DNA from 2 places in the Actinomadura keratinilytica genome. Region 2 is predicted to be linked to the other one. Evidence: riboswitches for the same ligand, from Rfam matches in the RefSeq annotation. Region 2 holds a riboswitch; the other holds the start of a gene.
What was found. Region 2 has a riboswitch for glycine ahead of gcvP (aminomethyl-transferring glycine dehydrogenase). Riboswitches for the same ligand answer to the same signal wherever they lie in the genome.
Positions count from the first base shown of each region.

Region 1: linked by a shared signal. The riboswitch ahead of gcvT (glycine cleavage system aminomethyltransferase GcvT) and the one ahead of gcvP (aminomethyl-transferring glycine dehydrogenase) in region 2 are both predicted to bind glycine.

Region 1 covers NZ_BAABDO010000013.1:21,830-26,235, reverse strand. The annotation lists gene cds1 (L-cysteine desulfhydrase Cds1) at 1-541, shown strand, start outside; gene ABD879_RS07015 (M50 family metallopeptidase) at 572-1,864, opposite strand; glycine riboswitch at 2,076-2,172, shown strand; glycine riboswitch at 2,176-2,258, shown strand; gene gcvT (glycine cleavage system aminomethyltransferase GcvT) at 2,343-3,422, shown strand; gene gcvH (glycine cleavage system protein GcvH) at 3,443-3,832, shown strand; gene ABD879_RS07000 (serine hydroxymethyltransferase) at 3,829-4,406, shown strand, end outside.
Region 2 covers NZ_BAABDO010000088.1:6,855-11,260, forward strand. The annotation lists gene ABD879_RS23560 (flippase-like domain-containing protein) at 1-1,278, opposite strand, end outside; glycine riboswitch at 1,543-1,638, shown strand; glycine riboswitch at 1,640-1,747, shown strand; gene gcvP (aminomethyl-transferring glycine dehydrogenase) at 1,821-4,406, shown strand, end outside.

The sequences.
Region 1 (4,406 bases), on a different contig from region 2:
CTTCCCCGAGCCGACGTGGATCGTGGTGGGGGCGGGCACCGGCGGCACGTCGGCGACGATCGGCCGGTACGCGCGCTACCGCCGCTACCAGACGCGGGTGGCCGTCGTCGACCCGGAGGGGTCGGCGTTCTTCGGGGCGTTCCGCGACGAGGACCCGGCCCGCACCGCGGCGGGCTCGCGGATCGAGGGCATCGGCCGGCCCCGGGTCGAGCCGTCGTTCCTGCCGTCGGTGATCGACCGGATGATCCACGTGCCGGACGCGGCGTCCATCGCCGCCATGCGCTGGACCGCCGAGGTCACCGGGCGCGGCGTCGGCGGCTCGACCGGCACCAACATGTGGGGCGCGGTCGAGCTGATCGCGGAGATGCTGGCGCGCGGCGAACGCGGCAGCGTGGTCACGCTGATCTGCGACGGCGCGGAGCGGTACGCGGGGTCGTACGGGTCGGACGCGTGGCTGGCCGAGCAGGGGCTGGACATCACCCCGTACCTGGAGGCGCTGCGCGCCTTCCACAAGACCGGCGAGCTGCCCGCGTCGCCGTGACCCCGGCGCCCCCGCCCGGCGGGCGGGCCGTCAGCCGGAGAATTTGATCGGGTTGACCAGGTCGGCGTAGATCAGCAGCCCGCCCATGACGATCAGGACGGCGGCCATCACGTAGGTCACCGGCAGCGCCTTGGCGACGTCCACGTACCCCGGGTCGGGCCGGCCGAGCAGCCGCGCGACGGCCTTCTTGAGCGCCTCCAGCAGCGCCCCGGCCATGTGCCCGCCGTCCAGCGGCAGCAGCGGGATCAGGTTGAACAGGGCGACCGCCAGGTTCACCGAGCCGAGCAGGGCGATGAACATCGCCAGCTTCTCCACCACCGGGCTCTCGGAGGCGGCGATCTCGCCGCCGAGCCGGCTCACCCCGACCACGCCGATCGGCCCGTTGGGGTCGCGCTCCTCGCCGCCGAACGCCGCCTGCCACACCCCGACCATCCGCTGGGGCAGGCGCACCAGCGCCCCGGCGGTGTGCGCGGTCAGCTCGCCCATGTACTCGGCGACGGCCACCGGGCCCTGCCGCTCGCGCTCCTGCAGCGGGGTGATGCCGAGGAACCCGACGTTGACGATCTTGTCGGGGTCCTTGAGGTCGTACATCTGGTTGCGGGTGACGGCGATGCTCAGGTGCAGCGTGCGGCCGTCGCGCTCGACGACGACGGGCACGGTGCGGCCGCCGGAGTCGCGGATCAGCTCCTGCAGCTGCTCGTAGGAGGAGATCTTGCGGCCGTCGTAGGAGACGAACCGGTCCCCCGCCTGCAGCCGCGCCTGCGCGGCGGGCGTGGGCGTGTAGTTCGCCGGGCACTCGGTGGTCTCCTGCCCGGCCGGGATGGCGCACTTGGCCACCGAGCCGATCACCGGCTGCGGGGTGGGCGTGCCGATGCCCATCAGCAGGATCGCGAAGAACAGCACGGCCAGGACCAGGTTCATGGCCGGTCCGGCGAACATGATGATGAGCTTCTGCCACCACGGCTTGGCGTAGAAGACGCGGTTCTCGTCGCCCGGCCGGACCTCCTCCAGCGCCGCGCCGCGGGCCGACTCGATCAGCCCCTGCCACGGGCCGGTGGAGACCTGCCGGACCTGCCCGGGCCGGTCGCCCCGGCGCGGCGGCAGCATGCCGATCATGCGGATGTAGCCGCCGAGCGGGATCCACTTGATCCCGTACTCGGTCTCACCCTTGGTCCGCGACCACAGCGTGGGCCCGAAGCCCACCATGAACTGGGTGGTGCGCACGCCGAACAGCTTGGCGAAGGAGAAGTGCCCGAGCTCGTGCAGCGCGATGGACGCCATCAGGCCCAGGAAGAGGATCAGCACCCCCGTCAGCCAGTCCACCGTGGCACCCTCCTGTGATCTCGGCGACCCGCTCAGGGTACGTCATGAGCCGTATATCCGACCGCGTACGAGTGCACCTTGGCCGTAGCGGGCCGTTCGGGCGTCCCGCGGCGTTCCCGGCCGCGCGTGCCCAGGTCGGGCATACCCCGGGAGGGGTGCGACGCGGGCCTACGCGGGAGGACGGGCCGCTGATACGCTGGCCGTGCGCCGCTGATCCCGCGCGGGAGAGCGCCCTCGCAGCCGGCGGGGGCCGCCGAAGGAGCAAATCCTCCCCGGAACCTCTCAGGCCCCAGGACCGCGCAGGCCAGGCGCCCTCTGGAAAGCGGGGACGCCGTCCCCCGCCGAAGGTGAAAACCCCCGAGGGGTGAAGCTCTCAGGCGCCGATGACAGAGGGGGAGGCACCGACGACGCCGGTGCGCCGATGGGACGATGATGATGCCCGTCCCGACGCGCGCCCCCGCGATGAAGGAGCCCACCCATGTCCAGGAAGACGCCGCTGTACGAGGTCCACGCCGACCTCGGCGCCACGCTCGTCGACTTCGCGGGCTACCGGATGCCGCTGCGCTACGACAGCGAGACCGCCGAGCACCGCGCCGTGCGCACCGCGGCCGGTCTGTTCGATCTGTCCCACATGGGAGAGATCTTCGTGTCCGGGCCCGGGGCCGGCGCGGCACTCGACTACGCGCTGGTGGGCGAGCTGTCCCCCCTGGCGGTCGGCAAGGCCCGCTACACGATGATCTGCGCGCCCGACGGCGGCGTGCTGGACGACCTGATCGTCTACCGGCTCGCCGCCGAGACGTTCCTGGTGGTCGCCAACGCCGCCAACACCGACACCGTCCGCGCGGAGCTGACCGAGCGGGCCGCCGGCTTCGAGGCGGCCGTCGACGACCGCTCCGCCTCCTACGCCCTGATCGCGCTGCAGGGCCCGCGCTCCCAGGCCGTCCTGTCCGAACACACCGACGCCCCGCTGGCCGACCTGCGTTACTACGCCGTCCTGGCGGGGGAGGTCGGCGGGGTGGACGCGCTCATCGCCCGCACGGGCTACACCGGCGAAGACGGCTTCGAACTGTTCGTCTCCCCCGGCGACGCCGTGGCGCTGTGGCGGAGGCTCGCCGACGCCGAGGACGTGGTGCCCGCCGGGCTGTCGGCGCGCGACACCCTCCGCCTGGAGGCGGGCATGCCGCTGTACGGCAACGAGCTGACCGCCGAGACCACCCCCTACGAGGCCGGGCTCGGCCGGGTGGTCAAGCTCGGCAAGAAGGCCGACTTCGTCGGCAGGTCCGCGCTCGCGGCGCAGGCCGAGACCGCGCCAGGCCGTAGGCTCGTGGGGCTGGTCGCGCGCGGCCGCCGGGCGCCCCGCAAGGGGTACCCGGTCGTCGGCTCCGACGGCACGCCGTGCGGCGTCGTGACCAGCGGCGCTCCGTCGCCCACACTGGGCAGGCCGATCGCCATGGCGTACGTCGACAGCGGCGCCGCGGACAGCGGGCTCGCCGTGGACGTCCGCGGCCGGCACGAACCGGTCGACGTCGTCCCCCTGCCGTTCTACAAGCGATCCTGAAAAACCTGGGAGAAACGAACGTGAGCGTTCCGGAACAGCTCCGCTACAGCGAGGAGCACGAGTGGGTGTCCGGCCTCGACAACGAGGACGGCATCGTCACCGTCGGCATCACCCAGCACGCCGCCGACGCCCTGGGCGAGATCGTCTTCATCGAGCTGCAGGCCGGCGAGGGCGACACCGTCGAGGCCGGGGAGCCCTGCGGGGAGGTGGAGTCGACCAAGTCGGTCAGCGACATCTACTCGCCGGTCAGCGGCGAGATCACCGCGATCAACGCCACGGTGGTGGACGAGCCGAAGGTCATCAACGACGACCCGTACGGCGAGGGCTGGATCTTCAAGGTGCGGGTAAGCGAGGAGCCGGGCGACCTGCTCGACGCCACCGCCTACAGCAAGCTGATCGAGGAGAGCTGACCGTGTCCCTCAACGAGTCCCTGGCGGCCGTCGACCCGCAGGTGGCCGAGGCCGTCGCCGCCGAGCTGCGCCGCCAGCAGGGCACGCTGGAAATGATCGCCTCGGAGAACTTCGCGCCCGTCGCGGTGCTGGAGGCGCAGGGCTCGGTGCTGACCAACAAGTACGCCGAGGGCTACCCGGGGCGGCGCTACTACGGCGGCTGCGAGCACGTCGACGTCACCGAGCAGCTGGCCATCGACCGGGCCAAGGAGCTGTTCGGCGCCGAGCACGCCAACGTCCAGCCGCACTCGGGCGCGCAGGCCAACACGGCGGTCTACTTCGCCCTGCTGCAGCCCGGCGACACCATCCTCGGGCTGGACCTGGCGCACGGCGGGCACCTGACCCACGGCATGCGGCTGAACTACTCCGGCAAGCTGCTCAACGTGGTCGCCTACCACGTGCGGCCCGAGGACGGCCGCATCGACATGGAGGAGGTCGCCCGGCTGGCCGCCGAGCACCGCCCCAAGATGATCGTGGCGGGCTGGTCGGCCTACCCCCGGCAGCTGGACTTCGCGGCGTTCCGCGAGATCGCCGA
Region 2 (4,406 bases):
GACGACGCGGACGCGGCCGTCGTCGCCGACCAGGATCGCATCGCCCTCCAGGCGGCGGTGCGCCAGCCGGGCGGCCTGCAGCCGCCGCAGCTGCCGCCACACGTCCTCGAGCAGCTCGTCGGTGATCTCGGCGTCCGGCACTTCGTCCAGCGGCCGCCCGGGCACGTGCTCGTAGGCCAGCAGCGCCGCCTCGGTGCCGACCTCGCAGGTGGCCACCAGCCGCGGCGTGCGCACCCCCGCCGACTCCATGGCGTAGGCCATGAGCGACTCCTGCTCCAGCGAGCGGCGCAGCGACCGCAGCGCCCGGCGGGTGGAGCCGCCGCGCAGCCGCACCAGCCGCCACACCCGGTACAGCAGCCCGGCGGTCTGCTGGTCGCGGTCCAGCACCGTGACCCGCAGCTGCCAGTCGCCGTGCGGCAGGGCGCGCCCGGTGGCGTCGGCGGGCGCCTCGCCGGGGGAGTGCGCGGTCGCCACGGTGTAGCGGCGCGGATCGTCGGCGGCGCCGGGCACCTGCCGCCCGCGGACGGGCCGCAGCCCCAGCCGCTCCAGCGCGGCCAGCACGGCGGTGCCGGGCGGCCGCGGGTTGGGGGTGCCGACCGCGTACAGGGTGCCGTGGCCGATGGCGCTGCCGAGGCAGTAGGTGGCGGCCAGCGCCGCCACCGACGCGGTCGCGGCGGTCAGGCCGGTCAGCGCCGCCAGCCCGATCATCGTCCAGGTGACGGCCTGCCAGCGGGTCCGGCCGGCCATGCCGACCGCGGTGACGAACGCGATGACCGGCGTGATGTCGGTGTGCAGCGGCAGGGTGTCGGTGCCGCCCCAGATCAGCGAGTCCAGCACCCCGCCGGGCGCGGCCGGGACGACCAGGTCGTCCAGCAGGATGGTGAGGACGAACGCGATCACCGCGGCCAGCAGCGCGATCGCGACCCGCACCCCGTCCTTGTGGAACAGCCGTTCGACCGCGAACGCCACCGGCACCGCCAGCACCCCGAAGCTGGACACGAGCGTGGCCAGGGTGAGCAGGAACCGGGGGGCGTGCGCGGTGCCCTCGGCGATGTCGGTCTGCAGGCCGTGCGTGGTCTGCTGGGCGAACGACACCAGCAGCATGATCCCGACCAGCCCGGCCACCGCGGCGGCGAACCGGATGGCGTCCGAGGGCCGCCGGATCCGGTCGGGCCGGGCCGGCTCCTCCACCGGCACGCCGACCGGCGCCGCCGTGCCGGGAGGCGCCGTCTCCTCCTGGGTCTGCGTCACCGCCGCACCGCCGTCCGGACCTGTCATCGTGATGAGCGTTCCAGAACCGGCGGCGTCGCGTCGAGAGGCGCGCGCACCGTGCCGCGCCCCCGTCCCGCCCCCGGCCGGGAACAGTGTTCGCCCTGCGCCCGCGGCGATCGTCCCGTCCGTGAGCTGTGGTTATCGTACTGGCGGCCTGCCGCGGCGCCCGCGCGGGACGCCGCGAGGGCGCCGTGCCGCGCCGCCGGGGGGCGTCCCCCGGCGGACGATCGTCACGGAGCTTTTGGATAGAGTTCCCATAAAGGACGCCGTCGACCCTGTGCGGGAGAGACCTCACGCCGCCAGCGTGGGGCGCCGAAGGGGCAACCCTCCCCGGAACCTCTCAGGCAAAAGGACCGCTCGGGCGAGGCACCTCTGGAAAGCAGGCGCCGCCCCCCGGAAAGGGGCCGGGGGCGCCTCACCGAAGGGGAAACCCCGTTCCGCGGGTGAAGCTCTCAGGTGCCGAGACAGAGGGGGAGACCGGTCGCCGGACCGCGCCAGCGCGGCGGGCGGCCGCCCTGAGCGACCGCAGCAGCCCAGGAGGATCCCCAATGACCGGCCAGTTCTTCGCCCCGGTGGCGTCGCCGCAGCATCCCCCGACCCGGTTCGCCGACCGGCACATCGGGCCGTCCCCGGACGAGCACGCCCGGATGCTGGCGGCCATCGGCTACTCCGGGGCCGAGGCCCTGATCGACGACGCGGTGCCCGCCGCGATCCGCACCGCCCGCCCGCTGGACCTGCCGCCCGCCCTCAGCGAGACCGCGGCGCTGGCCCGGCTGCGCGAGCTGGCGAGCCGCAACACCGTGCTCACCTCCATGATCGGCCTGGGCTACCACGGCACGGTCACCCCCGGCGTGATCATGCGGAACGTGCTGGAGAACCCCGGCTGGTACACCGCCTACACGCCCTACCAGCCGGAGATCTCCCAGGGCCGCCTGGAGGCGCTGCTGAACTTCCAGACGGTGGTCGCCGACCTGACCGGGCTGCCGGTCGCAGGCGCCTCCATGCTGGACGAGGGGACCGCCGCCGCCGAGGCGATGGCCCTGGCGCACCGCGCGTCCAAGCGCAAGGAGCCCGGCACGTTCCTGGTGGACGCCGACGCGCTGCCGCAGACCATCGAGGTGATCCGCACCCGCGCCGTCCCCCTGGGCATCGAGGTGGCCGTCGCCGACCTGTCCGGCGGGCTGCCGGACGGCGACTTCTTCGGCGTGCTGCTGCAGTACCCGGGCGCGTCGGGCGCCGTGCGGGACCTGGCGCCGGTCGCCGGGCAGGCGCACGCGCGCGGCGCCCAGGTCGTGGTGGCCGCCGACCTGCTCGCGCTGACGCTGCTGCGGCCGCCCGGCGAGTTCGGCGCCGACATCGCGGTCGGGTCGGCGCAGCGGTTCGGCGTGCCGTACGGGTTCGGCGGCCCGCACGCCGGCTACCTGGCGGTGCGCGACGGGCTCCAGCGGCAGCTGCCCGGCCGCCTGGTGGGGGTGTCGGTGGACGCCGACGGCGCCACCGCCTACCGGCTGGCCCTGCAGACCCGCGAGCAGCACATCCGCCGCGAGAAGGCCACCAGCAACATCTGCACCGCCCAGGTGCTGCTGGCCGTGATGGCCGGCATGTACGCGGTGTACCACGGGCCCGAGGGGCTGGCGGCGATCGCCCAGCGCGTGCACCGCCGCGCCGCCGGGCTGGCCGCCGCGCTGCGGCGCGGCGGCGTGGAGGTGGTGCACGAGGCGTTCTTCGACACCGTGCTGGCCCGCGTGCCCGGCCGCGCCGACCAGGTCGTGGCCGCCGCCCTCGAGCGGGGGATCAACCTGCGCCGCGCCGACGCCGACCACGTCGGGATCGCCTGCGACGAGACCACGCTGCCCGAGCACGTCGCCGCCGTCCTGGAGGCGTTCGGCGTGGACCCGGCGCCCGGCGGCGACCCGGCCGACGCGTTCCCGCCGGAGCTGCGCCGCGAGAGCCCGTACCTGACCCACCCGGTGTTCCACGCGCACCGCTCCGAGACGGCGATGCTGCGCTACCTGCGCCGCCTGCAGGACAAGGACATCGCGCTGGACCGGTCGATGATCCCGCTCGGCTCCTGCACGATGAAGCTGAACGCGACCACCGAGATGGAGCCGATCACCTGGCCGGAGTTCGCGGACATCCACCCGTTCGCGCCGGTCGAGCAGGCCGCCGGGTACCTGGAGCTGATCGCCGAGCTGGAGGAGCGGCTCGCCGAGATCACCGGGTACGCCAAGGTGTCGGTGCAGCCCAACGCCGGGTCGCAGGGCGAGCTGGCCGGGCTGCTGGCCATCCGCGGCTACCACGCCTCCCGCGGCGAGGGGCACCGCACCGTGTGCCTGATCCCGTCGTCGGCGCACGGCACCAACGCCGCCAGCGCCGTCATGGCCGGGATGCGGGTCGTCGTCGTCAAGTGCGACGACCGCGGCAACATCGACCTGGACGACCTGCACGCCAAGATCGAGAAGCACCGCGCCGAACTGGCCGCGATCATGGTGACCTACCCGTCCACCCACGGGGTGTTCGAGGAGACCATCACCGAGGTGTGCGCGGCCGTGCACGAGGCGGGCGGCCAGGTGTACGTCGACGGCGCCAACCTCAACGCGCTGGTCGGGCTGGCCCGGCCCGGGGAGTTCGGCTCCGACGTGTCGCACCTGAACCTGCACAAGACGTTCTGCATCCCGCACGGCGGCGGCGGGCCGGGCGTCGGCCCGGTCGGCGTGCGCGAGCACCTGGTGCCGTTCCTGCCCGGCCACCCGCTGCGCCCCGAGGCGGGCCCCGCCGGCGGCGGGCCGGTCTCGGCGGCGCCGTGGGGGTCGGCGGGCATCCTGCCGATCTCCTGGGCCTACATCGCGATGATGGGCGCCGACGGGCTGCGCGCCGCCACCGAGGGCGCCATCATCGCCGCCAACTACGTGGCCAGGCGGCTGGCCCCGCACTACCCGATCCTGTACACCGGCCGCAACGGGCTGGTCGCGCACGAGTGCATCGCCGACCTCCGCAAGATCACCAAGGAGACCGGGATCACCGCCGAGGACGTGGCCAAGCGGCTGATCGACTACGGGTTCCACGCCCCGACCCTGGCGTTCCCGGTGGCCGGCACGCTGATGATCGAGCCCACCGAGAGCGAGGACCTGGCC